DNA from 4 places in the Ruegeria sp. AL7 genome. Region 2 is predicted to be linked to each of the others. Evidence: riboswitches for the same ligand, from Rfam matches in the RefSeq annotation. Region 2 holds a riboswitch; each other region holds the start of a gene.
The links. A riboswitch is a leader RNA that binds a small molecule or an ion and turns the genes downstream of it on or off. The one in region 2 is predicted to bind cobalamin.
Positions count from the first base shown of each region.

Region 1 (7,832 bases), 1.4 Mb from region 2:
CGATAGCCAGAACCGGCTCGCCATCCTGCAACACGATAGTCGGGCTCATGGATGAGCGCGGACGCTTGCCAGGCTCCAGCCGGTTGGCAATCGGCACACCGTCGCTGTGTGTCTTGAACGAGAAATCAGTAAGCTCGTTGTTCAGCAGGAACCCGTTTGTCATCAGGCGCGACCCAAAACCATTCTCGATCGTCGTCGTCATCGACAGCACATTGCCATAGCTGTCCACGATCGAGATATGCGAGGTTGACGGCAGCTCCAGCGACACGTCGTCTGCCCAAATCAAAGCATGGTCAAATTCCGGTTGGCCCGGTGCGACCTCGGACAAGGCCATTTCGCCTTCCAGCAATGCCGCCCGCTGGGTCAAATAACCCGGATCAACCAGCCCCTTGGTGGGCATGGGTATGAAATCGCTATCGGCCATGTACCGCCCACGATCCGCAAAGGCGAGGCGCGAAGCATCGCCGATCAGACGCCATGCCTCGGCGCTCTCAGCGCCCATTGCTGCAAGATCATAGCTGTTCAACATCCCCAGAATCTGCCCGACGGTCAGCGCACCCGACGACGGCGGGCCCATGCCGCAAACCTCGTAGGCGCGGTATTCGGCACAGACCGGTTCACGTTCGATCACCTGGTAGAGCGCCAAATCCACCCCTGCAAGAACGCCGGGATTTCCTGGGGCATTGCGAACAGTTCGCACGATATCCGCAGCGATCTCACCTCCGTAAAAACCGGCAGCGCCATCGCTGGCCAGCACGCGCAATGTTTCGGCATAATCCGGGTTCATCAACCGCTGCCCCTGCTGCAACGGCTGACCGTCAGGCAGGAAATATGCGGCTGTTTCGGGAAAGCGCGACAGGCGGTCAGCATCGTTTTCTACAAGGCTGGCCAGACGCGGGGAAACCAGAAACCCTTCATCCGCCAATCGGATTCCGTCGGCAAACAGTCCGGGCCAAGACGCGCGCCCCCATCTTCGATGCGCCTCTTCCAGCAGTGCAGGCGTACCCGGTGTACCCACCGACAATCCGCCCACCACCGCATCGAAGAATTTCAGCGGCTCGCCGTTTTCATCCTGAAACAGCGTCGGGGTAGCGGCAAGGGGTGCCGTTTCGCGCCCGTCCAGTGTTGTCATCTGCCCGCTGGCCGCGTCGTACCAAACCAGAAACGCTCCCCCGCCCAGACCAGAAGATTGCGGCTCGACCAGCCCCAGCACGACCTGCACAGCAACCATCGCATCCGCGGCAGACCCGCCCGCGCGCAGCACTTTGGCCCCGGCCTCGACCGCCAGCGGATTGGCCGCAGCTATCATCCAGTTTTCGGATGTGACCGGGACTCCCTCAAGCTTGGCTTCGAGGGCCGCAATAACCTCGTCGGTCATCGCCTGAACCTGCCCTTCTGTCGCGGCTTCGGGTGCAACGGCATCGGCTGTTTCCTGCGCGAACCCCGGTGTCGAAATAGCAAGTGCGGTAGTAAGCAGCAGTGCTGAAACATGTCTCATCTGTTCTAACCCTCCAATACAATCTTTATTTTCAATCCTGTAAGGATTTTGCCCCCTCTGCAACGATCAGGCATGGCAGCGTGTTATCACAGCGAAGTTTCGCCATTTCCCCTACGGTTCGGTTTCTTCGGCGCGACGATCCTGATCATAGCGGGTTGTCTCGGCAAATTCGGGTAGCCACGCCTCGCGTCGTTTGGTCCAGCATTCATATGTCGGTATGAATTGGTCAGGCGCGTCAAGACAGCCCAGATGCACTTCGACTTCGGCACCGCTTCGGGCAAATACCGGAGATCCGCAATCAGGGCAAAAGTACCGGTCGGAATAACCTTTCACATTTCCGGTGATCTTAACCGCATCCGCCGGAAAAATAGCCGCCGCATAAAACAACGCGCCGTGGTGTTTGCGGCAGTCCAGACAATGGCAAATCCCGACGCGAAGAGGACAACCCGAAGCCGTGACGCGCAGTTTTCCACAACGGCATCCCCCTTCAAACACGTCCATCCATGATCCTTTCCGACGCGTCAGAGCATCGCAGGCACAACCTGATCCGGTGGGCGGTGGCCATCTTCGAAGGTTTTGATGTTGATGATGACTTTTTCACCCATCTCAACCCGGCCCTCCAGCGTGGCCGACCCCATATGCGGCAGTAGAACCACGTTCGGCAACTGCCGCAAGCGCGGGTTCACACCGGTTCCCTGTTCGTAGACATCCAGCCCCGCGCCCGCAATTTCCCCCGCACGGATCATCCGGGTCAAAGCGTTCTCGTCAATAACCTCACCCCGCGAAGTATTCACGATCACTGCCGAGGGTTTCATCAGCTTTAGGCGGCGCGCGTTCATCAGGTGGAAGGTAGACGGTGTCGATGGGCAGTTGATAGATATCACATCCATACGCGCCACCATCTGATCCAGGCTTTCCCAATAGGTCGCCTCTAGTTCTTGCTCAATCTCTGGGCGCAATCTGCGGCGGTTGTGATAATGGATCTGCATACCAAACGCCTTGGCGCGGCGGGCCACAGCCTGTCCGATCCGGCCCATGCCCAGAATACCCAAACGCCGCCCGCCAATGCGACCACCCAGAAACGCGGTGGGGGCCCACCCGGTCCAGTCGCCTTGCTGCATGACGCTCAACCCTTCGGGAATGCGCCGTGTGACAGCGAGAATCAGGGCCATGGTCATATCTGCCGTGTCGTCGGTCAGCACACCGGGCGTGTTGGACACCAATATGCCGCGCTGCCGCGCCGTCGCCACATCGATATTATCGACACCGGCCCCGTAATTGGCGATCAGCCGCAGCTTTTCACCTGCCTGACCCAATAGCCCGCCATCAATGGTATCGGTCACCGTAGGCACCAGCACATCGGCATCCTGCACCGCTGCTACTAATTCTTCACGCGTCATTGGGGTGTCGTCGTCGCGCAGGCGCACGTCAAACAATTCGCTTAACCGGGTTTCTACTGCCTCAGGCAACCGTCGCGTAACGACAACACTTAAACGTTCTCTTGGCACCTCGGCTCTCCCACTGCTTTGCAAACGGACGCGCGCCATGGCATCGTGGCGCAGGATAAGGCGGGGCACAAGAACCCCAATGGCATTGAGTCGACCTTTTTTCAAAACCGGATCAACAGGCATAAGAGCGGGCAGTCAGTGAGTGGTATTCGACCGGTAAAACGCCGATTTCTGGCGGTAGTTTCCGCATTTCTGGTCATGTTCGGTGCCTGCGCCGCACATGCCGAAGTCAAACGCGGATCGGTCACCAACCTGCCCCTGCCCCGATATGTGTCGATGAAGGCAGCCGAAGGGAACGTGCGGCGCGGACCATCCCTAACCCACCGAATCGATTGGGTATTCAAAAGGCGTGGCATGCCGCTGCAGGTCACTGCCGAATACGGCAACTGGCGCAAGGTCCAAGACCGCGACGGCGCGGGTGGCTGGGTTCACTATGCCTTGTTGTCTGGCGTCCGAACGGTGCTGATCGAATCCGAGATGCTGCCTGTTTATGCCCGCCCCGACCCGACCTCGCCCGTGAATGCCCATTTCGAGACCGGAGTGGTGGCGCGCCTTGGAGCCTGTTCGCTGGACTGGTGCAGGATCACCGCCGGCGGATACCGTGGCTGGACACTGAAATCGAACCTTTGGGGCGTCGATTCTTCCGAAATTCGGGAATAGGCGAAAGACAATTTCCGGTATCCGCGGTTGCGCATCGCCCCGAAAAAGCGCGACAAGCTGTTTGAGTTACCGGCCCAATCGCCGCTTAACTCGACCTAAACGGAGGACCCTATGCGCGCAGTCACCTATTCAGCCTTCGGAGACGCTGTCGATGTCTTGCGTATACAGAATATTTCCCCGAGTTCGCCTGGACCGGGTGAAGTCACGGTCGAGCTGTCCTTTTCCGGCGTAAACCCCTCGGACATCAAGGCCCGCGCGGGGGCCCGACCGGGTGTCACAGAACCTCCGTTTCCGCTGATCGTTCCGCACAGCGACGGGGCTGGAGTCATCACAGCGGTTGGCGATGGCGTACCCGCGACGCGGATTGGTCAGCGCGTGTGGATTTGGAACGGGCAATGGCAACGCGCGTTCGGTACAGCTGCCAGCCACATCACCCTGCCTGAATCTCAGGCTGTAGAACTGCCCGAGACGGTGTCACTTGAAACCGGGGCAATTCTTGGAATTCCGGGCCTAACCGCATGCCATGCGGTGTTTTCGGGCGGCACGCCGCGCGGGCAAACCATTTTGATCCATGGTGGGGCGGGTACTGTCGGGTATCTGGCTGTCCAGCTTGCCAAATGGGCCGGAGCCAATGTGATCGCAACGGCCAGCACCCGCAGCTTTGACCGGGTCAAGGCAGCCGGTGCAGATGTCGTTCTCGACTACTCCGGTGAACACCTTTCGGATCAGATCCTCGACGCAAATGATGGACGTACAATTGGTCGAATCGTCGATGTCGAATTTGGACAGAACCTTGACACCAACATTGCCGTCATCGCCGAGAACGGCCGTATCAACGCATATGGATCTGCCCGGAATATGACACCTGTCTTTCCCTTTGGGCCCATGATGTTCAAGGCCGTGACACTCGAGGCAGTCCTGATCTACCTGCTGCCCGCAGATTTGCGCGCCGCCGCAATAGAGACTCTACACAAGGCACTGGCTGATGGCGCATTGATCTGCCCCGTACATAAGGTCTTTACACTGGAAGAATGCGCTGCCGCCCATGCGATGGTACAGGAAGGCAACCGTACCGGAGCGGTGTTGATCGACACCAAATGAGGGGCCTTCAAAAAAATTTTACGGCGCTCGCTTTTTTTGCAAAACGCTCTTGAACCCTGCCATCAACAATCGTAGATAGCCGCTCACCGTTGGGGTGTAGCCAAGTGGTAAGGCAGCGGTTTTTGGTACCGTGTATCGTAGGTTCGAATCCTACCACCCCAGCCATGATTTTCCCTAATATCACACACTATGAATCTGGGTCCGGATTTTGGCGCGTTCTCAGCGGCTTTTCTGATATCAGCGCCATGTTGAGACGCGCAGGTGCATGCTCTTGCGAGAAAATAGGAAAGACCCCGGAGTTTTTTCTTGCCGCAGGGTAAGTGTTAAGGTACCCGCGTTTTACCGGTCCCGATGTGGCTAAGAGGGAATCCGAGGTGCCTTTTGGTGCCAACCGGAACTGCCCCCGCAACTGTAGGCGGCGAGCGCTGTCCATTTCCGTCACTGGGCCATTTTGGTCTGGGAAGACAGGACAGACAAAGACCCGTCAGTCAGGAGACCTGCCGGTATGAAACCGAAACACGCCGGGCGGGGTTGTCCGGGGAGGTTGCCGAAGAAACGCGCCGGGCGGTCTATTTTCTACCCTGCGCTCACGGCAGGCAGTAAAGCGCCTGTTGCTTCGGTAAATGCCCATTCACCCGTTCTCTGGTCATTGACACATGGAGATCGATTGTCATGTTTCTACGCACTGGCCTGTTTGGCCTTTCCTTGCTGGCTACCAGCGCTGCCGCCGAAGGAAACTTTCCCCTTTCTATCGAAAACTGCGGTCACTCGGTCACGTTTGACGCGCCAGTGACGTCGTCAGTCACGGTCGGCCAGGCCGCGACCGAGGTGCTTTATGCGCTGGGTCTGGGCGAGCAGGTTCTTGGAACTTCGGTCTGGTTCAACGAGGTGCTGCCTGAATATGCCGAGGTGAATGCCAAGGTAGAGCGTCTGGCGGACAATGATCCCAGCTTTGAAAGCGTTGTTGCCAAGCGGCCGGGACTGGTCGCAGCGCAATATGAATGGCATGTCGGACCCGAGGGCATCGTCGCCACGCGTGAGCAATTTCACGAACTGGGCATTCCAACGTACGTAATGCCTGCAGATTGCATCGGCAAAGACAATACGGTCGGCGGCGATGGCACCCGCCTGCAAGCGTTCTCGACCGATACGCTGTATCAGGGTATCGAAGAACTGGCGGCAGCCTTTGATGTATCCGAACGCGGCACGGACCTGGTTGCCGAGTACAAGGCCCGCGAAGCCGCAGCCGTCGCCAAGGCGCAAACCGTGAAGCTGGACGATGTGTCAGCCGTATTCTGGTTTTCCTCTCCCGAAATGGAAAGCGACCCGTTTGTGGCCGGACAGAAAGGCGCACCGGGATACATGATGAGTAAATTGGGTATCCGCAACGTCGTCGAGACGGATGAAGAATGGCCAACAGTGGGCTGGGAAACCATTGCCAAAGCCAATCCGACGGTGATTGTTATCGCCAAGATGGACCGCCGTCGCTTTGCTGCGGACGACTACCTGAAAAAGCTGGAGTTCCTGCGCACTGATCCGGTGACCAGCCAGATGGATGCGGTCAAAAATGACCGGATCGTCATTATGGATGCGCAGGCCATGGACGCCACCATCCGCGCAATCCCGGCGCTGGAGGATCTGGCCGAGAAGCTGGATACCATCGGAAACAACCTGTGAACGAGGTCGCCGCAATTTTACGGCAGGGTTTCAAGGCTGCGTGCCTTACCGTGCCATTGTTGACTGCGGCGGTTCTTGCGGGCGCGATGATCGGGGAAACCTCTCTGTCGCCCGATTTGGTTCTCTCCGTTCTGGCCAACAAGCTGGCCGGAGCGGACTTTCCTGTAGACCCAATTGATCAGGGTATTATCTGGAGCTACCGGATTCCTCGCGCTCTGGTCGCTGCGTCCTGCGGTGCCGGTCTGGCTGTCGCAGGGGTCGTGTTGCAGGCTTTGCTGCGCAACCCGTTGGCCGACCCTTACATTTTGGGCATTTCTGCCGGGGCCTCGACGGGTGCCGTGGCTGTAACCATCGCTGGTTTGGGTGGGGGGGCCTTGTCGCTGTCTTTTGGCGCGTTCAATGGCGCGCTTTTGGCTTTTGGTTTTGTCGCGTTGCTGGCCCGAGCCGCTGGCGCAGGGGGCGGACGGGCTGCGACGGCACAGATCGTCCTGGCGGGAATTGCCGGGTCTCAGTTGTTCAATGCGCTGACGGCCTTCATCATCGCCAAATCCGCCAATGCCGATCAGGCGCGCGGGATCATGTTCTGGCTGATGGGAAACCTCAGCGGCGTGCGCTGGCCGGATGTGTATCTGGCCATTCCGGTGGCCCTTGTCGGTTGGCTCATTTGCCGCTTTCACGCCAGAGCACTGGACGCCTTTATTTTCGGCTCTGATTCAGCGGCCTCGCTGGGCATATCGGTACGTCGGGTGCAGGCAACCCTGATCTTTGCGACCGCACTTACAACAGCTGTCATGGTTTCTATCGTCGGATCCATTGGCTTTGTCGGGCTGGTCATCCCTCATGCTGCCCGGTTCCTTGTGGGACCGGGGCATCGCAGGCTTATCCCAACCGCCGCCTTGATCGGAGCGGTCTTCCTGATCGGCGCAGATATCGTGTCGCGCATCATCATCCCGGGTCAGGTTCTGCCGATTGGGGTGGTCACCGCCCTGATCGGTGCGCCTGCCTTTGCCGTAATTCTGGTGCGCGGCCAGAGGAGCGCCCGATGAAGATCGAGGCGAAAAACCTGACATATTCCGTTCGCGGCAAGACTTTGCTGTCAGACGTATCCTTTGTCGTGGAGCCCGGCGAAACACTTGCTTTGGTCGGACCTAACGGTTCAGGGAAATCAACGCTGATGCGCCTGCTGGCGGGGTTGGTACGTCCGGTTTCAGGAAAAGTCGTCATAGCGGGTCATCCCGTTTCGCATTTGTCGCGCAGACAAATTGCCCAACGGATTGCCATCGTTGAACAACAGGCTGATACGGCCGAACGCGTGACTGCACGATCCGTGGTCGAACTGGGCCGCACGCCCTGGCTGTCGGCCTTACGGCCGTGGCGCGCCGAGGACA
Region 1 covers NZ_JBQFJF010000001.1:118,742-126,573, reverse strand. The annotation lists gene ggt (gamma-glutamyltransferase) at 1-1,498, opposite strand, end outside; gene ACR3E2_RS00650 (GFA family protein) at 1,610-1,999, opposite strand; gene ACR3E2_RS00645 (2-hydroxyacid dehydrogenase) at 2,020-3,006, opposite strand; gene ACR3E2_RS00640 (SH3 domain-containing protein) at 3,205-3,666, shown strand; gene ACR3E2_RS00635 (NADPH:quinone reductase) at 3,778-4,767, shown strand; tRNA gene ACR3E2_RS00630 (tRNA-Gln) at 4,858-4,932, shown strand; cobalamin riboswitch at 5,094-5,286, shown strand; gene ACR3E2_RS00625 (ABC transporter substrate-binding protein) at 5,440-6,444, shown strand; gene ACR3E2_RS00620 (FecCD family ABC transporter permease) at 6,495-7,490, shown strand; partial or broken gene ACR3E2_RS00615 (ABC transporter ATP-binding protein) at 7,487-7,832, shown strand, end outside.
Region 1: it holds a riboswitch for cobalamin, as region 2 does, so the genes downstream of both, ACR3E2_RS00625 (ABC transporter substrate-binding protein) here and ACR3E2_RS07445 (DUF1636 family protein) in region 2, are expected to answer to the same signal.

Region 2 (7,832 bases):
GTAGGAGACAATCCATGGTTCGCGCCATCATGATTCAAGGTACCGGCAGCAATGTCGGAAAATCCGTTCTGGTGGCAGGGCTTGCGCGAGCTTTCACACGGCGAGGTCTTCGGGTTGCGCCCTTCAAGCCGCAGAACATGTCGAACAATGCTGCTGTTACGGAAAACGGTGGGGAAATCGGTCGCGCGCAGGCCCTTCAGGCACGGGCGGCAAGGCGGGCGACACATACCGATATGAACCCTGTATTGCTGAAACCCGAAACAGATACCGGCGCGCAGATCATTGTTCAGGGGCAGCGCGCGGGCACCATGAAAGCCGGTGATTACCGCAAGGATAAATCCAGACTGCTAAGCGCCGCATTGGAAAGCTTTGACCGATTGTGCAGCGACGCGGATCTGGTTCTGATCGAAGGGGCGGGCAGCCCGGCCGAAACAAACCTGCGCAAGGGTGACATCGCCAATATGGGTTTTGCCTGCGCTGCGAATATTCCGGTGATACTTGTCGGCGACATTCACCGCGGCGGTGTGATTGCACAAATTGTTGGCACTCAGGCGGTTCTGGATGACGGCGATCTTGCTCGAATTCAGGGCTTTGCCGTCAATCGGTTCAAGGGGGATGTATCCCTTTTTGACGAAGGGCGCGATGATATCGCCTCTCGAACGGGATGGCCCTGTCTGGGGGTTGTGCCATGGTTTCAAGACGCCTGGAAGCTTCCGGCCGAAGATATGATGGACATCCGTTCTCACACAGGCGGCACATGCAAGGTTGTTGTGCCACAACTTGAACGGATGGCGAATTTCGACGACCTTGATCCCTTGTCTGCCGAACCCGGAGTGAGCGTCGAGATCATTCCGGCCGGACACCCTTTGCCGGGCGATGCCGATCTGGTTTTGCTACCGGGCAGCAAGTCAACCATCGGAGATCTGGCCTATTTCCGTGCACAAGGCTGGGACATCGACCTGTTTGGTCATGTCCGGCGCGGCGGGCATGTGCTGGGTCTTTGCGGTGGCTTTCAGATGCTGGGCAAGACCATTTCCGACCCCGATGGCGTAGACGGTCGACCGGGTAAGGTCGACGGGTTGGGGTTGCTGGATGTGGACACAGTCATGGGAGGACAAAAGCAAGTTGTCCTGCGTACGGCCCATGCGTTGCCGGACCGAGAGCCAGTCACCGGATACGAAATCCACATGGGCCATACAGACGGGCCGGATTGCACCAATGCATGGCTTGAGGTCGAAGGCCGCCCTGAAGGCGCGGCCAGCGCAAACGGGCGGATCAAGGGAAGTTATCTGCACGGTATCTTTTCGTCCGACGCATTCCGGGCGCGGTATTTGTCAACGATAGGCGTGACCTCGGACCTGTCCTATGAGGACGGCGTCGAGCAAGCGCTGGACGATCTGGCCGATCATCTGGAGCGCCACATGGACCTTGACCTGCTGCTCAGCCTCGCGCAGCCCCCGCACCGTGGCTGAGAGTTACTCCAGATCCTGAGCCGCAAGAGCGCGGGCGATCTCTCGCCTGACCATCTTGCGCACATTTCGTGTAATCCGCTCACCCATCGTTCCTTGCAGCTCGGCGCGGACAACCTCTGCGATCAGGGTGCGCAGAGCGTCTTCATCCATGTCGATCGTCCTGACATTTTCGTCGGAACCAGGTTCTTCGGCATCAGCATCAGACACAACAGCCTGAGACGACCGGATGAATTCCGCCTGACAAGATGCGTCTTCGGCCTGCTGAACCGCCTCTGGTTCGTCACCACCGGCAGCATCAATCGACATCGCAGCGGCAAATTCTTCTTCGACATCCCATGGCAGCGCGTGTGACGGTGTGCCCGAATACGCATCCTGGCTGTCACCGTCCGGTTCCCACTGATCTTCTGTTTGCGCAATTGCCGCTTCCAGCGCTTCGATCTTTGCACTCAGGCTGTTTGTTGCATCATCCGACGGGGCGTGTTTCGTCTCGGCTGTTTCTGGCTTGTCCTGGTCAGCGTTCGCAGGTTGACCCGTCTGAACGATGTCACAGGTGCGCAACAACATGGGCTTGGCGGCATCTGAAACTTCGGGTTCCGACACAGCTTTAGCGGGAATCACCCCCAATTGATCTGGTGTGCTGATCCGCAAAGCATCAGTAAGCACCAGCCGCCCCGGCTTTCGTGCTTTAGTCGTTTGATCCGAGACGGTTTTATCACGACTGTCTTCACTGACCAGACGTTTGACCGAAGACAGAACGTCTTCGATCCCTGCTTTCACGACATTATCAGACATTGTTCTCTACCGCTCTATCCTTGGATCGAGTGTAGCCAAACAATCCGCGCCTCACAACAGATAGTATTGGCGATCAGTCCCGGCGCAATGCTTTGAGAACGCGATCCAGATCCTTGCTTTGCTTACTGACCTGTGCCGGCGCATTCTTGACCAGATTGTAATACAAAGTCGGATCATAGATTTGCACCGCCAGCCCAAGACGCTCGGCTGTCAGAAGGCCCTGCGCCTGCAACAACTGATAGGCAGCCCGCGACCGTTCGGTGCGCGAAGCGACTTCTGCCAGCTGTGCATCCAGCAAATCCTGTTGTGCATTCAATACATCCAGAGTTGTTCGCGCGCCCAGAGTTGCCTCTTCCCGGATGCCATCAAACGCCACCTGCGAGGCGTTAACGCGCTCGGTTGACGCCCTCAGACTGGCGCTGGCCGCCTGAAACGCCGCATACCGGTCGGTAACACCCTGCGTGATGTTCTTTTGAACGTTCAGCAGATTCGCACGCGAGGCATCCCGGCTGGCCATTGCGCGGCGGACATTTGCCGCCAACCGGCCACCCGCGTAGATAGGTTGTGTGAAGTTCAGCGACACGGTCGCGTCGTTCACATAGTCATTGTTGTCATAGCGCTCGGACACGCCAGCATCGGCATTCAGGCTGACATTCGGCCCAAGGTTTGCCCGCTGTTGCTGCACGACCAGATCAAACGCCCTGACCTGATGCTGAGCCGATAGAATGGCCGGGTGGTTGCGTTGCGCCAGATTCACAGCTTCTGCTTCGGAACGCGGCAGATTGGGCAGGCTCGGCTGACCAGCCGTTCGCCCCGGTGCCTTTCCGACTGCATTCACGTATTCGGCTTGCGCAATGCTCAATTCACCGCGTGCCACTGCCAGATCCGCCTGAGAGCTTGCCAGCTGTGCTTCGGACAATGCGACATCCGTCCGGGTTACTTCGCCCACTTCGAAGCGGTCATTCGACGCCCTAAGTTCCTCTGCTGACACATCCACGTTGTTCTGGCGGATCGCCACGGTCTCTTCCTGCAACAGGACGCCCAGATAGGCATTTGCTGCGCGGATAAGAACCTGTTGTTCGATATCGATCAGGGTTTGCCGGGTCGATAGTACCGTTTCCTGCGCCGACTGCTTGCCCAGCACCGACGCGCCGCCATCATATAAAAGCTGGCTCAGCGTCAGGCCCGAAAAGAACCGCGACGGCTCGTTTGTCGTCACGACGTTATTGACCCGCGAACGGGTGTAATCCTGGCTGACCTGCACGGTCCAGTTGATGATTGGCCGCAACGCAGAAAGCGCAATGGCCACATCTTCATCCGCCGCGCGCAGCAACGCCCGGTTCTGCTCAAGCAAACCACTGGTGTTATACGCACCGATGAACGCATCCGTTATGTTGTCTGCCCACGCTGCACGCCCTGGCATCACGCTCATGGCAAGTCCTGCGGTCACAGCAAACGCCCTGACCAGCTTACCTGTCGCCGAACCACGCATACCAAAATCCTCTCAAACGAAATTACACTGCCCTACAGGCAGTTTGCGGCCTTCTTTTCAACTAATCAAGGCGATAGAAAAATCTATCGGCGGACTATAGCGAAAATGCACACTCTGCCGAAAAACCTTCCAGAACCGGCGCATTGGCATTGAACACATCACGCCAACTGACGCGACCACCGGTTTTTCGACCGATCCGCACGGTACCCAGGTTGCCCTTGACAAACAGACACACGATCCGACCGTGGTCCTTGAGCTGATCCAACAGGGCATCGGGCACCTGCTCGACACCGCCCTGCACCATGATCGCATCATAGGGGCCGTGTTCCGCCACACCCTGTTCCAGCGCGCCAACGTGGATGATGGCGTTGTGCACGTCAGCTTCGGCCAAGAGGTTTTGCGCCTCGGCTGCAAGGGTTTCGTCGCATTCAACACCCACAACCAACTCAGCCATCCGCGCGGTGACAGCCGTGGAATACCCCATTGCCGGAGCGATATCGAGGACCATCTCATCCTTGGATATGTTCAGCGCGTCCAGCATTTTAGCCAGGGTCCGCGGCTCCAACATGCTGCGCCCGTCCCCCAGATCAATCAGGCCGTCCACATAGGCCGCCTCGCGTTGAGAATCGGGCACGAAGCTTTCCCGCGGAACACTCAGCATCGCCTCAATGATCGGGAACTTGGTGACGTCAGAGGGGCGGATCTGTGTATCAACCATTGTGCGGCGCCGGGCTGCGAAGTCAGTCATTGGATATCTCGTCTCATTCCCAAAGATGTCCGGCTTGTGCCATATCCTGAACCTTCCAGCAACGCCCCTGTTGCCGCAACCTGAATCTTGATCAACTCCTTGGGCGTGGACTTCGGCAAATTTCGATCTTGCCGGCAATTTCGCGCGCAATCCACTGGACGCCCCAGAGGAAAGCTGTTAAAAACCCAGTCACACCACAGCAAGTATTTGATTTTACTTGAAAAGGCGAGTTGGCGGAGTGGTGACGCAGCGGATTGCAAATCCGTGTACACCGGTTCGATTCCGGTACTCGCCTCCAACTACATCCAAATCGCTGACTTGGCCCCGCAGTATGCGCGTGTGACGCTTGGTATTTTCAGACGTTCATGGCCCGCGATTCTGTCGAACTGCGGGCCAGATATGGCGTGTTTTTTCGGAACACCTGCCTACCCCTGCTCGTTCACGGGGCGCGATGTAGTCTGGTGTTTGCCCTACCCTCAGGCGCGCCCTTGTGGCACAACCTCGTATCCCGGCTCTTCCGGTTCATCATCCGTCATTTCGGCTGGAAAGCCCGGGGCGGTGATATCCAGGCCGGTTGCCTCTTCCAGCCGTTTGATAATATTTGGTGAAAGCTCGCGTTCGCCATATCGTGCGATACCATCGTTAAAGATGTTGATCATCACCGGGTTTATTTCCAGCGGCACCCCGGCGCGGTCGGCGACCTCCTGAAACAAACCGATATCCTTCTTCACCAGATCCATGGTGAAGGAAATATCGCGCGACCCGTTCAGGATGACCTGACTTTCGGTTTCGTGCACGAAGGATGTGCCGGACGAGATTTTGATCGCCTCATAGGTCGTGTTCAGATCCATCCCCGCAGCCTTTGCTGTAACCAGTGCTTCGGCGCAGGTAATCAGGTTGGCAGTGGCAAGATAGTTGGTCATCACTTTCAGCACCGAGGCCGAGCCCAGCTCGCCGGTGTGCAAAACCCGGCGGCCCATTGTCGTCAGGAACGGCAGAATTCGTTCAAACGTTTCCCGGTCACAGCCCGCAAAGATCGAGATATTGCCCGTCGCGGCACGGTGGCACCCGCCAGAAACCGGGCAATCCACAGCTGCACCGCCGCGTGAAATGACTTCGGCACCGAGGCGTTTGACTTCGGCTTCGTCTGTGGTCGACATCTCCATCCAGATCTTGCCGGGGCCCACTTCGGGCAACATCTCCTTCATGACTGCGTCCGATGCTGCCGGAGACGGCAGACAGGTGATCACCGCATCGCAATCGCGCATCAGCTGGGCGGGCCCTTCTGCCGCCTTTGCGCCTTTGGCGACAAATTCGGCCACCAGATCTGCGTTCAGGTCATGCACAGTCAGGTCAATGCCATTGCGCAAAAGGGATCCCGAAAGCTTGCCGCCAACGTTACCCAGACCGATAAATCCCACTTTCATATGACGCATCTCCAAGTTCGTCGTTTTCCCGTCATGCGACCACATACCGAACACGCACTTCATGCCGCCGAACGACGCCTACAGGTCGCTTTTTTCACCTTGGCTTATTTGTTGCGCGCGAACCGCTTGACAAGCGGGTCGGCGGTGCCGCATGTCCCGGACGTTGGTGTCGGCAACAGCCGATGAAAAGGGAATGCGTCAACGGTTCATCCGCCAAACGCAGCCGCCCCCGCGACCGTGACCGGAGAGGATGCCCAATGCCACTGGCCTGTGCCGGGAAGGCGGGACATCCGACAGAGCAACCGCTCTGGCATCCGCAAGCCGGGAGACCTGCCAACACCCGAAGTTGAAACCGGGCGGGGTGTTCCGGTGTCGGGTCCATGTGCAGACGTGGTGCCCGCATGAAACCCCGTCCCCCGCGAAGAGGATTTGGGGGGATGAGAGACATGACCGAGACCGCACCGGTAGAATTACTGGTCTGCACGACTTGCCGCCGGGGTCTGCCCTTCGAGGATGATGCTGAGCGTCCCGGCACATTGTTGCACAAGGCCTTGGAACAGGCTGCCCTGCCAGATGGCATCATTCTGAAACCTGTCGAATGCCTTTCGAACTGCGATCAGGGCTGTTCCATCGTTCTTCGGGGCGGGCCGGATCGCTGGACCTTTGTTTACGAGAACCTGAACGAAGTCGATCACGTCGATGTCATCATCGATGGTGTGACCAAGTATCTGGCCACAGACGATGGTCTGGTGAAGTGGCGCGACCGTCCTGAACATTTCCGCAAAAACTGCGCCTCGCGCATTCCCCCGATTGGAGGCTGAGATCATGTCGAACCTAGAAAAACTTCCCGTCACCGTGATCACCGGCTTTCTGGGCTCGGGCAAAACCACGCTGGTGCGCCATCTGATGCAGAACCCGCAGGGAAAGCGTCTTGCGATTGTTGTTAACGAGTTTGGCGATGTGGGTGTTGATGGCGACATTCTGAAATCCTGCGCGATACCGGATTGCCCTGCGGAAAACATCATGGAACTGGCAAACGGCTGCATTTGCTGCACCGTGGCCGATGACTTCATCCCGACCATCGAGGCGCTGATGGCGCTGGAACCGCGCCCGGATCACATCCTGATCGAAACATCCGGCCTTGCACTACCCAAACCGCTGCTGAAAGCATTTGATTGGCCTGATATCCGTTCGAAAATCACCGTTGATGGCGTGATTGCGCTGGCCGATGCCGAGGCTGTGGCCGCCGGTCGCTTTGCTCCGAACGTTGAAGCGGTGGATGCCCAACGGCTGGCTGATGACTCGATCGATCACGAAACACCCTTGTCCGAGGTGTTCGAAGATCAAATCTCGTGCGCGGATATCATCCTGCTGACCAAGCCCGATCTAGCAGGTCCCGAAGGTGTCGCGAAAGCCAAACAGATCATCGCCGCCGAGGCACCGCGGCCGCTTCCCGTTGTCGAGGTCGCCGAGGGTGTCGTCGACGTACGTGTCGTGCTTGGCCTTGAGGCTGCCGTCGAAGATGACATGGACGCGCGCCCGTCACATCACGATGGCCATCACGATCATGAGCATGACGATTTCGAGAGCATCATCGTCGAGTTGCCGGAACAGACCGACCCTGCGGAACTGGTAGCCAGAATCGAACGTCTTGCGACTGAGCTGAATATCCTGCGCGTCAAAGGCTATGCCGCCGTCGCTGGCAAACCGATGCGCCTGCTGGTTCAGGCTGTCGGCGCGCGAGTTCGTCACCAATACGACCGCCCGTGGGAGCCCGGTGAAGAGCGCCGCTCGCGCCTGGTCGTCATTGCCGAGCATGACGACATCAAAGAAGCCGAAATCCGTGATATCCTCGTGGGTGTGACCGAGGTTGCCGAGTAAGTCATGCACGTCGTCTTTCG
Region 2 covers NZ_JBQFJF010000001.1:1,490,948-1,498,779, forward strand. The annotation lists gene ACR3E2_RS07415 (cobyric acid synthase) at 15-1,472, shown strand; gene ACR3E2_RS07420 (hypothetical protein) at 1,476-2,264, opposite strand; gene ACR3E2_RS07425 (TolC family outer membrane protein) at 2,338-3,756, opposite strand; gene ACR3E2_RS07430 (protein-L-isoaspartate O-methyltransferase family protein) at 3,851-4,504, opposite strand; tRNA gene ACR3E2_RS07435 (tRNA-Cys) at 4,729-4,802, shown strand; gene ACR3E2_RS07440 (NAD(P)-dependent oxidoreductase) at 4,981-5,976, opposite strand; cobalamin riboswitch at 6,079-6,283, shown strand; gene ACR3E2_RS07445 (DUF1636 family protein) at 6,378-6,752, shown strand; gene cobW (cobalamin biosynthesis protein CobW) at 6,757-7,812, shown strand; gene cobN (cobaltochelatase subunit CobN) at 7,816-7,832, shown strand, end outside.

Region 3 (7,832 bases), 680 kb from region 2:
CCTGCGGGATTGTAAACCGTCATCGTCTTGTTCTGGGCAATCGCGGTGACGAAATTCCGGTCGGTAAAAAACACCGTCGCACCGGGCACTTTGCGTTCATTGAACCCGATAGCGGTGGCATCAAAGCTCTTGCCGTCCAGTTCGAACCGGATGGGATAGCTCTCACCTTGCTTAATGTCGCCCCAGGCCTTGTTGTAAACGGCGAAATACCCGCGATTATCCAATGCGTCATAGCCCAGCCGCACGACCGAGAGATCCTGATACACCGTCTGGATCAGACACCCGTTCCCAAGCGCCGGGTCCATCATGATGTTCCAGCCTTCGACAAAGCCCTTGTCGACCAGTTCCTGCGACAGGGCAGCGGTTGCGGTGAAGGCGGCGAAGGTAATGGCGAGAAGGCGGGTCATGGGCGGCTCCAAAATAATCGCTGAGTTTACCTATCCTTAGAGTAGTTCCATGGTCATCCAAAGTCGCTTTTTTGTCACCGCGACTGTTCTGACAACGATGATGAGTACAACATGAGTTTCGAACCCAAGCAATTTGTTCAGGTCACTATGGTTTCAACTCCGTTTGAAAGATGAAACACGCAACCCTGAGTTCGGGGTAGCTGTAGCAACTTGTCCAGATCGAGACCCAACCAAAGCCCTCTCAGCACCAAGGACGTGACGCCGTGGGTTACTATGATCGCAGGTTCATCTTGTTCCTTCAGAAATGAGTCTACTCTACCGCAGATGTCATCAAAGCTTTCCCCACCCGGGCTGCGGAAGAACCAATGATAGCTTTCATAGGAACAATCGATTTGCTCTCGGATGAAATCACGCGTTGCGCCTTCCCATTGCCCAAACGCGATTTCCATAAGCCGTTCATCATGTATCAACTCATGATGAGGCGTCGTTGCCAAGCGGGCGGTATGCATTGCTCTCTTTTGCGGGCTGACGAAAACGCGCAAAGGTGCATTCGGTATTCGCCTGAGTATCTCATTTTGTTTCCGGGCCTGAGACTTGCCAATTTCCGTCAACGGCGAATTCTTGCGCCCTTGGAACTTCCCCAGTGTGTTCCATTCGGTTTCGCCATGTCGCAGCACAAAAAGATCTGGATACTTGTTCAAGATGTGTACCTGAATTGAATACCGTTTGAGGTGCCATTCTTGTTGCCTCTTTTTAAGGACGCTGATTTATAGATGCTGACCTAAATTTCCTTGCGCGCCCGGAGCGCCGCCGTGATCGTTCCGTCATCCAGATAATCCAACTCTCCACCGATGGGCACGCCTTGCGCAAGTGAGGTCAGGCGCACCTGACCTTCCAGCTGGTCCGCGATGTAATGGGCGGTGGTCTGACCGTCGACGGTGGCGTTCAGGGCAAGGATCACTTCGGTGATCCCTTCGGCCAGGACCCGATCCTTGAGGCGGGGAATGCGCAGCTCGTCCGGGCCGACCCCGTCCAGTGCAGACAGTGTGCCGCCCAGCACGTGATAGCGGCCTTTGAAGACGCCTGACCGCTCCATCGCCCAAAGGTCGGCGACGTCCTCGACCACGCATAGCTCTCCGGTCGCTCGGGCCTCACTATTGCAGATGTCACAGATATCGGTGGTGCCTACGTTGCCGCAATTCAGGCATTCGCGGGCGGTGACGGCCACTTGCTGCATGGCGTCTGACAGGGGCGTCAGCAGCAAGGCGCGTTTGCGGATCAGGTGCAGCACCGCGCGGCGGGCCGAGCGCGGGCCCAGCCCCGGCAGTTTGGCCATCAGGTCGATCAGATTGTCGATTTCGCTGTTCGTTCCCATGGCCTGTCCTGCTTTGCGCCGGAGGGAGCCTCCGGCGGGAGTATTTGGGAAAAGATGAAGCTCAGAACGGTAGCTTGATGTCTTTGGGCAGGCCCATGCTTTCGGTCAGCTTGCCCATCTCTTCCTGTGAACGTTCGGCGGCTTTGGCCTGAGCATCCTTGATGGCAGCCAGGATCAGGTCTTCGACCACTTCCTTGTCATCGCCGTTGAAGATCGACGGGTCGATGTCCAGCCCCTTGAGTTCACCCTTGGCTGTGGCCGTTGCCTTGACCAGCCCTGCACCGGATTCGCCGACAACCATCATGTTGTTCAGCTCTTCCTGCATTTCGGTCATCTTGGTTTGCAGGTCTTGTGCGGATTTCATCATCTTTGCCATGTCGCCCAGTCCGCCAAGCCCGCCGAGTCCTTTCAGCATCAGTCGTCTCCTGTGTTTCTGTTTGGTTCTAAATACGGACCGCAGGCAGGTGGCACAAGAGGTCTCCCGCCTGTCCAGATCAGAGCGTCGCGGACCGATCATTTATGTGCCTGCAATCCCTCCCTCAGTTGCATGGTGGAGGGGCGTGAGTATGCCGGTTTCTTGAAACGTGGACCCACGGGCTGAGGCCTAATCCTCTTCGAACGGGTCCCATTCCTCTTCGACTTCGGGAAGGGCTTCGGTCACAACCTTGGCGGCGCGCTGCTCCGGTGTTTCGATCCGAATGATCTTTGCCTTGGGGAATTGCGTCAGCACGGCCTGAACCAGCGGGTGTTCTTCGGCCTCGGCTTTCAGGGCCAGCTCGGCCCGGTCCCGCACTTCCGCGATGGTCGCGGCATCCCCGTCCGAGACAATGGAGACGGCCCATCGATTGCCGGTCCAGCGTTGCAGGGCAGAGCCCAATCGCGACGCCAGATCCGACGGTGCCTGAGGTGTCTGGGTGAATTCGATCCGGCCAGGCTGGTACGACACAAGGCGCACGCCGCTTTCCACCTCGACAAGCAGTTTCACATCGCGGTTTGTGCGGATCAGTTCCACCACATGCCCGAAGGTTGGATAGCGGGCCAGGGCCGTCTGTGCATCCTGCGCCAGTGCAGCAACCGGTGCGCCACCCGCGCCGCGCGGGGGCGATGTATAGGCAGGCGGCGGGGTCGCGTTGGATTGCGTTGCCACCGGGGCCTGCCGGGACGGTGACATGCCCCCGCCCGGCCCGCCGGGTGGCGAAGGTGGGGCGTCTTGCAGCCGTTTGATCAGCTCTTCGGGGCTGGGCAAATCGGCGACATGCGTCAGTCGGATAACAGCCATTTCGGCGGCCATCATCGCGTTGGGCGCGGCAGAGACTTCCTCCAGCGCCTTCAGCAGCATTTGCCACATCCGGGTCAGAACCCGCATTGGCAAGGCCTCGGCCATGTGCTGGCCCCGTGTGCGTTCGTCGGGGGAAACCGTCGGGTCCTGGGCCGCGTCAGGTGTGATCTTTACGACGGACACCCAATGCGTGATTTCGGCCAGATCGCGCAGCACGGCCAGAGGGTCTGCGCCTTCCGCATATTGACCGCTCAGTTCAGTGAGCGCCCCTGCCGCGTCACCGCGCAGGATCATGTCCATCAGGTCCAGAACCCGTCCACGATCGGCCAGACCCAGCATCGCACGGACCTGATCTGCCGTCGTCTCTCCGGCCCCGTGCGAGATTGCCTGATCCAGCAATGAGGTCGCGTCGCGGGCCGATCCTTCTGCGGCGCGGGTGATCAACGCCAGCGCATCGTCGGCGATCTGCGCGCTCTCGGCCCCGGCGATCTTGCGCAGCAGGCCGATCATGTCTTCGGGCTCGATCCGGCGCAGGTCAAAGCGCTGACACCGCGACAGAACCGTGACCGGCACTTTGCGAATCTCGGTGGTCGCGAAGATGAATTTCACATGTGCGGGCGGTTCCTCGAGCGTCTTGAGCAGCGCGTTGAATGCGCTGGTCGAGAGCATGTGAACCTCGTCGATGATGTAGATCTTGTAGCGTGCACTGGCGGCGCGATAGCGGACACTGTCGATGATCTCGCGGATATCGTTGACGCCGGTACGGCTGGCCGCATCCATTTCCATCACATCGACATGGCGACCTTCCATGATTGCGACGCAATGCTCGCACTGACCGCAAGGCTCGGTTGTCGGTCCTCCGGTTCCATCCGGTCCGATGCAGTTCATGCCTTTGGCGATGATCCGCGCCGTGGTGGTTTTTCCCGTTCCGCGAATGCCGGTCATGATAAAGGCCTGCGCAATCCGGTCGGCCTCGAAGGCGTTTTTTAGGGTGCGCACCATAGCATCTTGACCCACCAGGTCGGCAAAGGTTTCCGGGCGGTATTTGCGGGCGAGAACCTGATAGGCGGGGCTTGGCGTGTCTGTCATGTCTTCTCGCTCGGATTCGGTGCTTCGGCACAGCGTAGTGGCGGCGGCAGTCCGCGTCCACTGTGGGGCGTGATGATTTTTTGTTTCAGAAACGGGCTGGTTTCCAACTAAACTGGTCCAGCGGATTTAATGACTCATTTCTTAAAGAGTACCTTGGGGGAGGACGCACTTCATGTCGCAGCTGGTCATTTTTACTCTGCAGGTCGGAGGCGGAACGCTTGCCCTTACTTCAATGCCCGGGCGTGGCGGGGATTACGTCGGCGATCTGGATATGATTGCGGCTTGGAAACCGGGCCTTGTGATTTCAATGACGACGGATGTTGAAATGCTTCAGGATGGCGCGCAGCACTTTGGCAGCGACATCCAAAGCCGTGCCAGCCGGTGGGTTCACCTGCCGATCGAAGATTTTGGAGCACCGACGCAGGCGGTTCAGAAGGCCTGGCCAGAGGTCAGCGCCACGGCCCGACATGCGCTGTCGGGCGGTGGCCGGGTTCTTGTGCATTGCCGTGGGGGGTGCGGCAGATCCGGGATGATTGTTCTGCGACTGATGGTTGAATGCGGTGAACGCGCCAGCGACGCACTGGACCGCCTGCGGGCCGTGCGCCCCTGCGCTGTCGAAACCGATGCGCAGCTGGCCTGGGCGTCCCGGATCACCCCGGCACAGGTGGAAGTGGGATCAAGCTGACAGCTGCTGGGGTGCGTAGCCGGTTTTCCGGGGCCGGATCGTTGAAACCTCGATCATGGCGCAAGGCGGGTTCGCGACAATGCCCGAGGGCAGCGTGCTGAATGTAGGTCCGAAGATCAAATCGGCATAGGCATCAAGGTCCCGAATTGCCGTATCAGGGTGCGCCCCGCAGAAAACGCGAACGCTGTCGGATCGCGCTCGGATCGTTGCCATGCACCCTTCCGCGCAATGTGACAGCGCGCTGTTGCCTTCAAATTCGAAATCTTCGCTGGTGGCCGAAACCGCCTGCGCCATGGCTTCGGAAATCGAGCGGGCCAGTCGCGCCAAAGCCGGGCAGGTATTGCCCGTCCGCTGGCACACAGTTGCGCTGTATTCGTGTGACTTTGTCTTCCAGATCATCCTGCGCCCTCCGCGCGTGGTGGGCTGGATATTGGGGCAGGTGGGACAGCATCTCGCTGTCAGGACCTGCCCGGACACCCCGCCCGAGTTTCGGTTTCAGTTCCGATGGCAGGTCTCCTGACTTGCGGGTCATTGCTCTGCCGACCTTCCCAGCCCGTGGGCCAGTGGTATTTCGGCATTGCTTACCGCTTACAGTTGCGGGGGCAGTCGCGGACTTGGTTGATATCTGTGTGACCAGACAAACCGCACCGTGTTCCCTTTTCATCCCGACCTCTTGTGGGGGCCGGAAACCATCACACAACCGCTAGCGCCTGATCGCGTTCCGAGTCAAGCCGATCTTTAGGCCGGACGTTTGGTCATGCTGGATGCGGTTTACGTTCCGGCTTAGTTTCGTCGGCATCGAAGGCAGGCAAACCATTGTTTCAGCGAAAGCCGGGGATCATGTTGGATACGGAACAGACGGTGTTGATCGAAGATTTCCGCTTTCCGTCAGGGTCCGTGACCTTGTCGGCGCGGCTGTACCGGCCAGTGGGTGAGCCGGAAACCGTTGTCGTACTTAACAGTGCCACGGGTGTGCCGCGTGACTATTATCAACACTTTGCGCGATGGCTGGCTACCGAGCGGGGGATAGCTTGCCTGACCTATGACTATCGGGACTACGGGCTTTCTTTGGTCGGCCGCCTGAAAGACGCAACTGCAACAATGGCGGATTGGGCGTTGATCGACATGCCAGCGGCACGGGCCGAAATGCGCAGGCGGTTTCCAAAGGCGCAGCAGTGGACCATCGGCCATTCCGTCGGTGCGATGCTGGGGCCGGTGCAGCCGGATATCGACCAGATCGACCGAATGATCGGTGTGTGTTCGGGGCTGGTGACTTTGAAAGATCACCCATGGCCCTATCGGGGGTTGGCAGGGCTGTTCTGGTATGGCCATGCACCGCTGATGGTGCGGGCGCTTGGGTATCTGCCCGGCAAAGCGATCGGGTTTGGTTCGGACCTGCCCGCCTCGGTCTACTGGCAATGGCGCAAATGGTGTACAGCTCCTCTTAGCTACATTCCCGAGATCGGGCAGAATTTGCCTGATGCGCATTGGGGCAGTTCTGGAACACCTGTGGATCTGTTCACGTTCGAAGATGACCAGATGGCTCCGCCCGAGGCAGTTTGGCGCCTTGCCGACCTGTACGGCCCCGAGTCCAGACGCCACCTTATGAAGCCTGCTGAATTCGGACTGCCGGAAATAGGCCATATCGGAGCATTTGCCCGTCGCAATGCAGCGGTCTGGCCGCGCCTGATCGCCTGATCAGACGCGACGCAGGTTTTCCTAACACCTTGCAGTTATGGCCGTTTGCGAAGTTTCTTGTCCTGCATGACACCGCGCACCATCTTGCCGAACGCCTTGTCCCGCGCCCGCGATTGGGCAACGGTTTCCGAGTTTCGCTGATCTTCACGCCGCAGCTTGCGCCAACGGTCCAGCCGCGCCGGATCAAGAACGCCTTCGTCGATTGCGTTCTGCACGGTACAGCCGGGCTCGGTCTCGTGCTGACAATCCGAAAAGCGACAGCTTTGGCCAAGCTCCGTGATGTCCGAGAACACGTTGTCGATCCCGTCCTGAGCGTCCAGCAAACGCAGTGCGCGCATTCCCGGCGTGTCGATCAGCCAGCCACCGTTACCCATCCCGTGCAACGCGCGCACCGTTGTCGTGTGTCTGCCCCGTGCGTCGTCGTCGCGAATTCCAGACGTGGCGAGGTTTTGATCCGTCATGGCGTTGCTGAGCGTCGTTTTACCTACGCCCGACGACCCGACCAGCGCGCCGGTCTGGCCTTTGGGGCACCATGCCAGAACCTTTTCGACATCTGCCGGGTCCAGCGCATTGATCGCCAGCACCGACAGAAAAGGGTCCAGAGATTGCACTTGTCCCGAGAAACTGCCGGGGTCATCCGACTGGTCAGCTTTCGTCAGGACGACGACCGGATAACATCCGGCCTGATGCGCCAGCGCCAGATAACGTTCCAGCCGAGGCAGGTTGAAATCGGCGTTGCACGAGCTGACGATGAACAACACATCGACATTAGCGGCAATCAGTTGTGTTGTGGCACCTGTACCGGCAGCCCTGCGTTGCAGCAGGCTGCGCCGGTCCAGAAGGCGACGTACGCGGTATTCGGCGTCCGCAAGAATCCAATCCCCGACGGCATATGAACCGGTCGGACTATCCGGTGTCAGCAAAGGGATTTCACCATTCGGGCTCAGCCCGATCAGACGGTCCCGATGAACCGAGGTAACGCGAAAGGGCGTGTCGGAAGGAAAAGCCGCGTGTTGCGCGGCAAAGTGAGAGGACCATCCCAGGTCCGAAAGCGTATAAGACATTTATCTGCCTGTTTTCAGAAACAGCAATGCCAACGGATGGCAATCGCGCATCCGCAGGTCGTGTGTTCAGGCAGTCCGGTGATTCCGGTGAATCAGAACCAGTCTGCCCGAAGGGTTTTCACTACAATCATAAAGCCCTCCTGCGGCTGTGGTTCACGAAGTGAGAGGTTGGACATCGACCCAAGCGGGGCTCGTTGTGGCTGCTTCCTTCCGGACCTGACCAGGTTGGCGAGGC
Region 3 covers NZ_JBQFJF010000001.1:2,169,666-2,177,497, reverse strand. The annotation lists gene ACR3E2_RS10985 (hypothetical protein) at 1-407, opposite strand, end outside; gene ACR3E2_RS10980 (histidine phosphatase family protein) at 545-1,084, opposite strand; gene recR (recombination mediator RecR) at 1,189-1,782, opposite strand; gene ACR3E2_RS10970 (YbaB/EbfC family nucleoid-associated protein) at 1,844-2,197, opposite strand; gene ACR3E2_RS10965 (DNA polymerase III subunit gamma/tau) at 2,387-4,150, opposite strand; gene ACR3E2_RS10960 (protein-tyrosine phosphatase family protein) at 4,323-4,835, shown strand; gene ACR3E2_RS10955 (hypothetical protein) at 4,827-5,234, opposite strand; cobalamin riboswitch at 5,325-5,543, opposite strand; gene ACR3E2_RS10950 (alpha/beta hydrolase family protein) at 5,676-6,533, shown strand; gene rsgA (ribosome small subunit-dependent GTPase A) at 6,569-7,597, opposite strand; RNA gene ffs (signal recognition particle sRNA small type) at 7,756-7,832, opposite strand, start outside.
Region 3: it holds a riboswitch for cobalamin, as region 2 does, so the genes downstream of both, ACR3E2_RS10955 (hypothetical protein) here and ACR3E2_RS07445 (DUF1636 family protein) in region 2, are expected to answer to the same signal.

Region 4 (7,832 bases), on a different contig from region 2:
GGATGCCGATGACGGCAGCGCGACCAAGGCCGGCAGCCAGTCGGTGCTGGATTTCCTCAATGGCCTGAACGCCCCTGCGGAGGACGACAATGAGTGACACGAGCACAAATGTGACGGACAAACCGGGAATCGATGAAAGCCTTGCCGAGGCGATCATCAACATCCTTGAAACGACCAATTCTCCGGCGATCCAGCGCGCCCGTGAGGTGATTGCCCATAGGCTGGCCATTGCGGGCGATATTGCCCCTTCGCGCATCCCTGCGCCGCGCAACATCACCGAGATCGGCGGCTATATCAATCTGCTGAGCGAGTATGGTGAGTCCGAACAGCGCGCACGCATGATCGCGGCCGCTTTGGGTATCGCGGGACCGCAGATTTCGCTGCCGCAGCCGGGTGCCATTCCGCCGATGTCTTTCATCACCCGCGACGGGGCAAGGCCCGTAGGTCCGCAACAAGCCAGTTTCCCGCTGAGCTTCACGATCCGCAGTGATTTCGTTCCGGCCTTAGACAATGCGTTGCAGGAAATCGCGATACGTGGCGGTGCGGTGCCGATCCTGACACCTGTCAGGGTCCTGCCGGCCGCCGGATCAGGCCCGGTGACCGACGGTATTGCACAGCTGGCTTTGATCGGTCGGACCCTCAGCCTGGCACCAACTGCGGCGCTGCATGCCGTGGCCACCGACCCCCTGTCGCTCAGCCGTCCGACTGCGGGTGGCGGGTTCGAGGTTCTGGCACGGGTCATCGACGCCGCCGCCCCGATTGCCGGGACCATCGCGGCGGCAGACTGGACAAGCTGGGAATGCGATGCTGCTGCCTGTTCCGAGGTTGACAGCAACGATGCGCGCTTTGCCCTTACACCGATCCTGAATGCGGCCGGTTGGCACCAGGCGGCTGATCCCGGCAATCCCACCAGCCTGTCCGATCCCGGCAGCTGGGCCGCGTGGCAGAACATCACCGGGCTTGTACCCGGCGTCACGCGGTTCGCGGATGAGCTGCAATTGCTGTACCCTGCCGAGATGCTCATCACCTCGCCGGTTTTCAATCAACTGGACAATGTCTGGACGGGAAGCACCTTTGCCGCGCCATAGGACCCCCTCTGCGACCGCAACAATGTGATTTGGCGGCACTTGGTTTTTGGGGTTACGCTTGAACAGGAGGGGCGCTATGCAAAACCCGGAACGTTTCGAAAAATTCTACTTTGCCAAAGTTGGCATGGGCGAAGCCTGCGGTTGCGCCGAGCGCATCATCGACGTTTTCGAGTTCAACCGAAAAGGTGGCGCGCAATCAAAACACCCGGTGAAACAGGACCGGCGCAGACGCCTGTCGTTTCGGGCATGGGCGGTCAGATATGGGCTTATGAGCCGGAAGCGGCAGGGCTGAACCCGGATTGGTCCTGTCAGACAGCAACCAGTTTTCCGTCTCGCAAATCCAGCGCATCCGGTGCCAGTTCAGCACGGAAGGCCGGGGAATGGCTGACAAGAAGGATCGCTTGCGGCAATTCCCGGAGGATTTCCAGCAGCCGGGCCTCGTTCCGTGGGTCCAGCGCGTTGGTGGGTTCATCAAGCAGCAGAACCTCGGGCTCCATCGCCAGAACGGTCGCCAGCGTAACCAGCCGTTTTTCACCCCCTGACAATTTGTGGGTGATGCGGTTCTTCAGATGCATCAGGTCCAGATCACTCAATACGTTTTCAACGATAGCAAGCGCTTCGTCGCGCGTTCTGCCCAGGTTGAGCGGGCCAAAGGCGATATCCTCGGCGACGGTCGGGCAGAACAGTTGATCATCCGCATCCTGAAACACAAGCCCCACCCGGCGGCGTACGTCGTGAAAATCGGCCTCTTGCACCCTTTGCTGACCAAAGATCGTGACCGTGCCGGACCGTGGGCGCTGCAAGCCAAGCGTGATGCGCAGCAAGGTCGATTTTCCCGCCCCGTTCGGACCCGTCAGCGACAGGCGTTGACCGGCGGACAGGCTGAGGCTGGCACCGTCCAGAACGGGTGGCTGACCAGGGTAGGCAAAGCAGATATCTTCAAGCGCAATCAGTGTCATGCCAAATCCAGTATGATCAGACCCGCGCAAAGGGCACCAAGACCTGCGGCAAAAACGATGTCCCTTCGGGTCAGGGCAAAGTCCTGAAGCAGCAGCATACGGCCTGAAAACCCCCGGCATTTCATCGCATCAAGTATGCGTTCGGATCTTTCGATCGCGCGCACCAGCATCATGCCCACGAGATAGCCAAAACTACGATAGGTGTGCCAGTTTGTTGCCGGGCGAAAACCGCGTACCTTCATGGCCGCGCGCAGGCGCAGGTATTCTTCCCGCAGAACCTCGATATAGCGGATGGTGAACATCAGAAGGTGAACCAGCTTTTCGGGGCAGCGCAGGCGGTGCAGGGCGTGGCCAAGCGTGACCGGCTCCATCGTGCCGACCAGCACCATCAGGGACAGGATGACCGCGTTGGCCGTCAAGGCGATCTCGACCGCTTTCCAGAAACCCTGCCAGCTTGCGGGAAACCCCCAGAGCGTGAACATCGGGTCGCCGGGCATGGAGAATGGCAACAGCACCAGCATGAAAAGGATGAACCCATCCATCATGGCCATGCGTTTCAACGTTTTCCGCCAGGGCAGACGCGACGCGGCAAGAAGCGAAAGGGACACCGCCAAAGCCGCGCACAGCGCTGTCAGCGAGGACACCGCGACAGTCACCACCGCGAAGACAACCGCCATGACGATCCGCATCCTTGGATCAAGCGGGTTGATCGCGCCGCGCCGCTGCGCGCCCGCTTTGATCAGCGTGCTTTCCTGTTGCCCCAGAACGTGCGCCATCAGGCCGCCAGCTTGCGGCGTGCCGCAAAGTAAAAGCCCAGACCAAACAGACCGACGATATATCCGATCCCACCCAGAACAGTTTGCAGGTCATTTTGTTCGCGGTAAGCCGCTATTTCCCGACGCAGCGGGCGCAGCTCATCCCGCACGGCCCTGGCAATGACCTGTTGTTGTTCATCGCTGAGCACCGCCGCTGTCTGGGCAGGTGCGTTTGTCGGCGCGGTGTCGGGTTCCGCTTCAACGCCCATGATCCGGGCGACATCCGCAGCGGGCATGGTGACCTCGGCCACATGCCCGGCACCAAGGTTTGCAAAGAAAGTATGGGCCACCGGCGCGTTTGGCGTGTAGATAAAGAACCCGTCTGCATCTGTTACGATACGGCCCAGCTCGGCTCCGTCCGGGCCGTTGACGATGACCTCGGCCCCGCTTGCCATGTCACCATTGGAAAAGCCGATTTCGCCTTCGATGGCGTCACCGGATTCAAACACTCCGGCTATGACCTTATGCGCCAAGGCAGGTGCGGGTGCGCAGCACAGCGCCAGAATGATCGCCAGGTACCTCACGCGGCCGCTCCTTTGACAAACAGCTCGGGCTTGACCTTGCGCGCCAGCAAAACCGCGAACCCGGTCAGGATCGCCTCAATCGCCATGACAGGAATATGTGCAAAGAAAACAAGCTTGGCCGCTGGCAGGAATGCATCCCCGGACAAGGCCAGTGAAAACGCAACCATGCCGGTTGTAGCGGCGATGGCAAAGGCACCGCCGACCCCGCCCCATATCGCACCTTGCAGAGGTGAGCCATGGGCGATCAGGCGGCCAAAGATCAGCCCGGCCAAAACCGCGGGCAACGCGATGTTCAGGGTGTTGATCCCCAATACCGTCAACCCGCCAAAGCCAAAGAAGACGGCCTGCAGCAAAAGCCCGACGAACAGGGCCGGGAATGCGGCCCAGCCCAACAAAAGCCCGGCCATTCCGTTGAGGATCAGATGCACTGACGAAGGGCCAATCGGCACATGAATCAGCGATGCCACGAAAAAGCTGGCAGACAGCACTCCCGCAGTGGGGATGCGATCAAGATCCAGCGACCTGAGGCCCATGGCAATTCCACCCGCAGCAGCGACTGCACCGCCGATCACGACAGGGTTGGACAAGGCTCCGTCAACGATGTGCATCTACGGTTACTCCAAATCCCAGGCGCGGATCCAGATCACCGCGTCCTGGCTGAGTTCTTTGCCGTTGTGTTCGGTCACGGGACCGGCGCCGAGTGCGGCAAATCCCCAATATCCGGCTTTTGGAACGCCGAACGTGAAATACCCGTTATCATCCGAAATTGCGACCAATGCACCACCCGGCATCGGCGAGACCGACGGGGCGGAAGCGGCCGCGCTTTCCATGTCCGGTTCTGCGGCCATGTACTCGATCTCGATCTCGGCACCCGCAACCGGTTGGCCTTCGGCCATAACCCGACCTGTAAACGTCGAACCCGCGATGATGTTGGTTGGTTTGTTGAGCGGGATGATCTCAACCGGCAAGCCCACCGGGTTCATCCAGTCGGTCGGCAGTTCGTTGCGGTTCAGGAATGCCTTGGCAATCTGCTGGATATAGATATTCTCGGATTCCTCGTAATAGGGCTGGGGAACAGTCACCAGCACATAGTCGCCCGACCGTTTGACGGGAACATAACCCTTGAATGCCGCGCCTTCGTTTTCGCCACCGGTGAAACGCACGGGTTCCAGGGTATCCAGCAGGTCGGTTTTCTGACCGTTGTGGATCACGTAGAATTCCTGCGGCTTGTCCAGATCCATAACGTGCCCGTTCGAGAACGGATGCCAAAAGATCAGCTTGACCGGAACATTCCCCGGTGCGTCGATCATGGTGTCAGCGGTGTATTCCAGCAGGAAATGAGCATTTGCCACCGCTGGAAGCGCTATCGCCACAGCGGCTGCGGAAAGCAGCTTGGTCATCAATAGTCGTCCTTGTCCCATCGTACCAACCCCGGTACGAGATGCGTTTTGACTGCGGGGATGTCCAAGCTAAGCTGCTTTTTCAAGCATCCTGCTCCGACGCACATCCCGTCGCCGATTAGGAGTGCCCTTGTCAAAGGCACATGTCCGGCAGGTATCCTGACTTGCGGGTCAAAGCGTTGGGCTGGCCTTCCCGGATTAACACCAGTGGCACTTCAGCCCTGCTCGCCGCTTACAGTTGCGGGTGCAGTTGCGGAATTGGGCCAAAGCCCGCACCGCATTCCCTATTGATTCCAGAGCACGCCCCGGAACCGGACATGCCGAGCGGCTTGCCAGACTTCTTCGGCATCCGTCAACGATCAATTGCGCTGGCTGTCAAAAAGTTTAGCGGGCGATGCCCTTTTTCCGACGGATCCGCTTTGGATGCAGGTCAGGGTTTTTCGGGAATGAACCTACCCTTCGAGCAGGTATCTTTCCGACAATGGCAAACTGGCCGCCCCCAATGAGCGGGCATCCGGGCCTGCCGTCCCCACCTGCACCAAGGGCCGTTCAAGCCCGGTCAGGTTCATGTCTGATAGCTTGACCTCGACCAATTCCACCAGCCGCGCCTTGATGCCTGTGGGCATCCAGCCATCAATCTTGACAGATTCGAAGTCGATCAGGCTGCAAGACGAGACGATGGCATGTGCGATCCCGTGCGCCGCTTGTTTCAGCCAGTTCTCAAGGTGGGTTTCCGGTAGGTCCCAATGCTGTGTCGTTTCCCAGATTGAGCCGGCTGTTTCGGCATTCCCACCAACTGCGCGCTCCAGCACATAAAGACTGGCGACATCTATCAATGGTTTCACTCCGCCTGCGTCGTCCGGCACGGGCAATGGGCCAAGCGCACCGGCGTTTCCCCGCCCCGAAAAGATCGAGCCGTTCAGAACCACCCCGCCCCCGATGAAGAAGCCCACATAAAAATACAGGAAATCTCGTGGGCCTTCCGCCGGGCCAAAGACCAGCTCGGCACCGCAGGCGGCCGTTGCGTCGTTCTGCAGGAATACCGGCAAGTCATAGCTTGCGGCCAGCGCGCCTTTCAGGTCCGCGTCACGCCACGGATCCATTTTCTCCTGCGGAACCTGCAATGTCTGCGCCCAGTCCCAAAGGTAGAACGGCATCGCAATCCCAAGACCCGCGATCCGGCTGCGCGCCTCGGGCGACAGTGACGCCATCACTTTGTCGAGGCTTTCTTTGGAAAAGCTCAATGTCGCCTCGGGCGTCGGAAAATCATAAGTCCGCCGCTCACGGTGCCTGACATTGCCAAGGAAATCCGTCAGCACCAATTCGGTACTGCGCCGCCCGACTTTGAGCCCAAAGAAATAAGCGCCATCCGGGTTCAGGCGCATGGGAACCGAGGGCTGTCCGACTTTTCCCCGGATCGGTTCGCCCCGCAGAAGCAGCCCATCGGTTTCCAACTGGCGCATGATGACCGAGACCGTCTGCGCCGACAGCCCGGTCATCCGCGCGATTTCAGATTTTGCGAGGGCCTGATGGCGCCGGACCAGTGACAGGACAAGCCGTTCATTTCGGGCCCGCATTCCACTTTGGTTGGTGCCGCGCATATCTGGCTCGCGTACGCCAGTGGTATTGTCCAAAGAGTTCATTGCAGACACGGCCATCCCCTTCATGACGACAATGTTGAAACCCTTCCTTTCTGTCAATAATAAATAAGAGTGATTTATTTATTGACTCAAAATTCGAATCTTGTGATGGTTTTCACGTTCGATCGGGCCGGTTTTCGCCCGATCAGACGTATGCCCGGACGGGCATTGGGAAAACTGGGAGGACTACCGATGAAACTTGCGAAACTTGCAGGAGCCACGGCGCTGGCGGTTTCGGCCATGGCAAGCAGTGCAATGGCCGAAGGTGAAACCGTTTGCCTGATCACCAAGACGGATACCAACCCTTTCTTTGTTAAAATGAGAGAGGGTGCGACCGCTAAAGCCGAAGAGCTTGGCATGACGCTGAAGGCCTTTGCCGGCAAAGTCGACGGCGACCACGAAACTCAGGTTCAGGCCATCGAAACCTGCATTCTGGATGGCGCAAAGGGTATCCTGCTGACCGCGTCAGATACGTCGTCCATCGTTCCGGCGGTGCAGCAGGCCCGCGATGCCGGGCTGCTGGTGATTGCGCTGGACACCCCGCTTGAGCCTATCGACTCGGCCGACGCGACCTTTGCCACCGACAATTTCCTTGCGGGGCTTCTGATCGGACAATGGGCAAAAGCCACTCTGGGAGATGCGGCAAACGACGCCAAAATCGCCACGTTGGACCTTGCGGTCAGCCAGCCCACTGTGGATGTGCTTCGCAATCAGGGGTTCCTGCAGGGGTTCGGTGTTGATCTGGCCGATCCGAACGTGATTGGCGATGAAAACGACCCGCGTCTTGTTGGTAGCGATGTCACCGCTGGCAACGAAGAAGGCGGTCGTCGCGCCATGGAGAACCTGCTGGCCAAAGACCCGACGATCAACGTGGTGCACACCATCAACGAACCGGCGGCAGCGGGCGCTTATGAAGCGCTTAAGGCTATCGGGCGCGAAAATGACGTGTTGATCGTTTCCGTCGATGGCGGCTGCCCTGGCGTGCAGAACGTGGCGGACGGGGTCATCGGCGCAACATCCCAGCAATACCCGCTGCTGATGGCATCGCTGGGCGTTGAGGCTGTCAAGAAATGGGCGGACGAAGGGACGAAACCCGAGAACACACCCGGTAAGGACTTTTTTGACACCGGCGTGGCGCTTGTGACGGATAAGGCCGCCGACGGCGTCGAGTCCATCTCGGTTCAGGAAGGCATGGACCTCTGCTGGGGTTAAGCTGAACGTGTGGAAGGCCGCAGCGCGGCCTTCCACTTATCAAAACCACCCACACGCCTGAAACCTTGCTAAAGTCGTCATAAACCTGACGCTTTGGGGGAAGTTCTATGTCCGATTCTTCACGACAAGCTGACGATTTCGAAACCGCCGCAAAAGGCAGCCCAGAGCAAGTTGCCGAGTTTGACGATCACCAA
Region 4 covers NZ_JBQFJF010000002.1:175,303-183,134, forward strand. The annotation lists gene ACR3E2_RS17995 (hypothetical protein) at 1-97, shown strand, start outside; gene ACR3E2_RS18000 (hypothetical protein) at 90-1,088, shown strand; gene ACR3E2_RS18005 (hypothetical protein) at 1,165-1,380, shown strand; gene ACR3E2_RS18010 (energy-coupling factor ABC transporter ATP-binding protein) at 1,397-2,047, opposite strand; gene cbiQ (cobalt ECF transporter T component CbiQ) at 2,044-2,823, opposite strand; gene ACR3E2_RS18020 (cobalt ABC transporter permease) at 2,823-3,386, opposite strand; gene cbiM (cobalt transporter CbiM) at 3,383-3,994, opposite strand; gene ACR3E2_RS18030 (DUF4198 domain-containing protein) at 4,001-4,786, opposite strand; cobalamin riboswitch at 4,919-5,117, opposite strand; gene ACR3E2_RS18035 (ROK family transcriptional regulator) at 5,239-6,429, opposite strand; gene ACR3E2_RS18040 (substrate-binding domain-containing protein) at 6,619-7,638, shown strand; gene ACR3E2_RS18045 (ABC transporter permease) at 7,746-7,832, shown strand, end outside.
Region 4: it holds a riboswitch for cobalamin, as region 2 does, so the genes downstream of both, ACR3E2_RS18030 (DUF4198 domain-containing protein) here and ACR3E2_RS07445 (DUF1636 family protein) in region 2, are expected to answer to the same signal.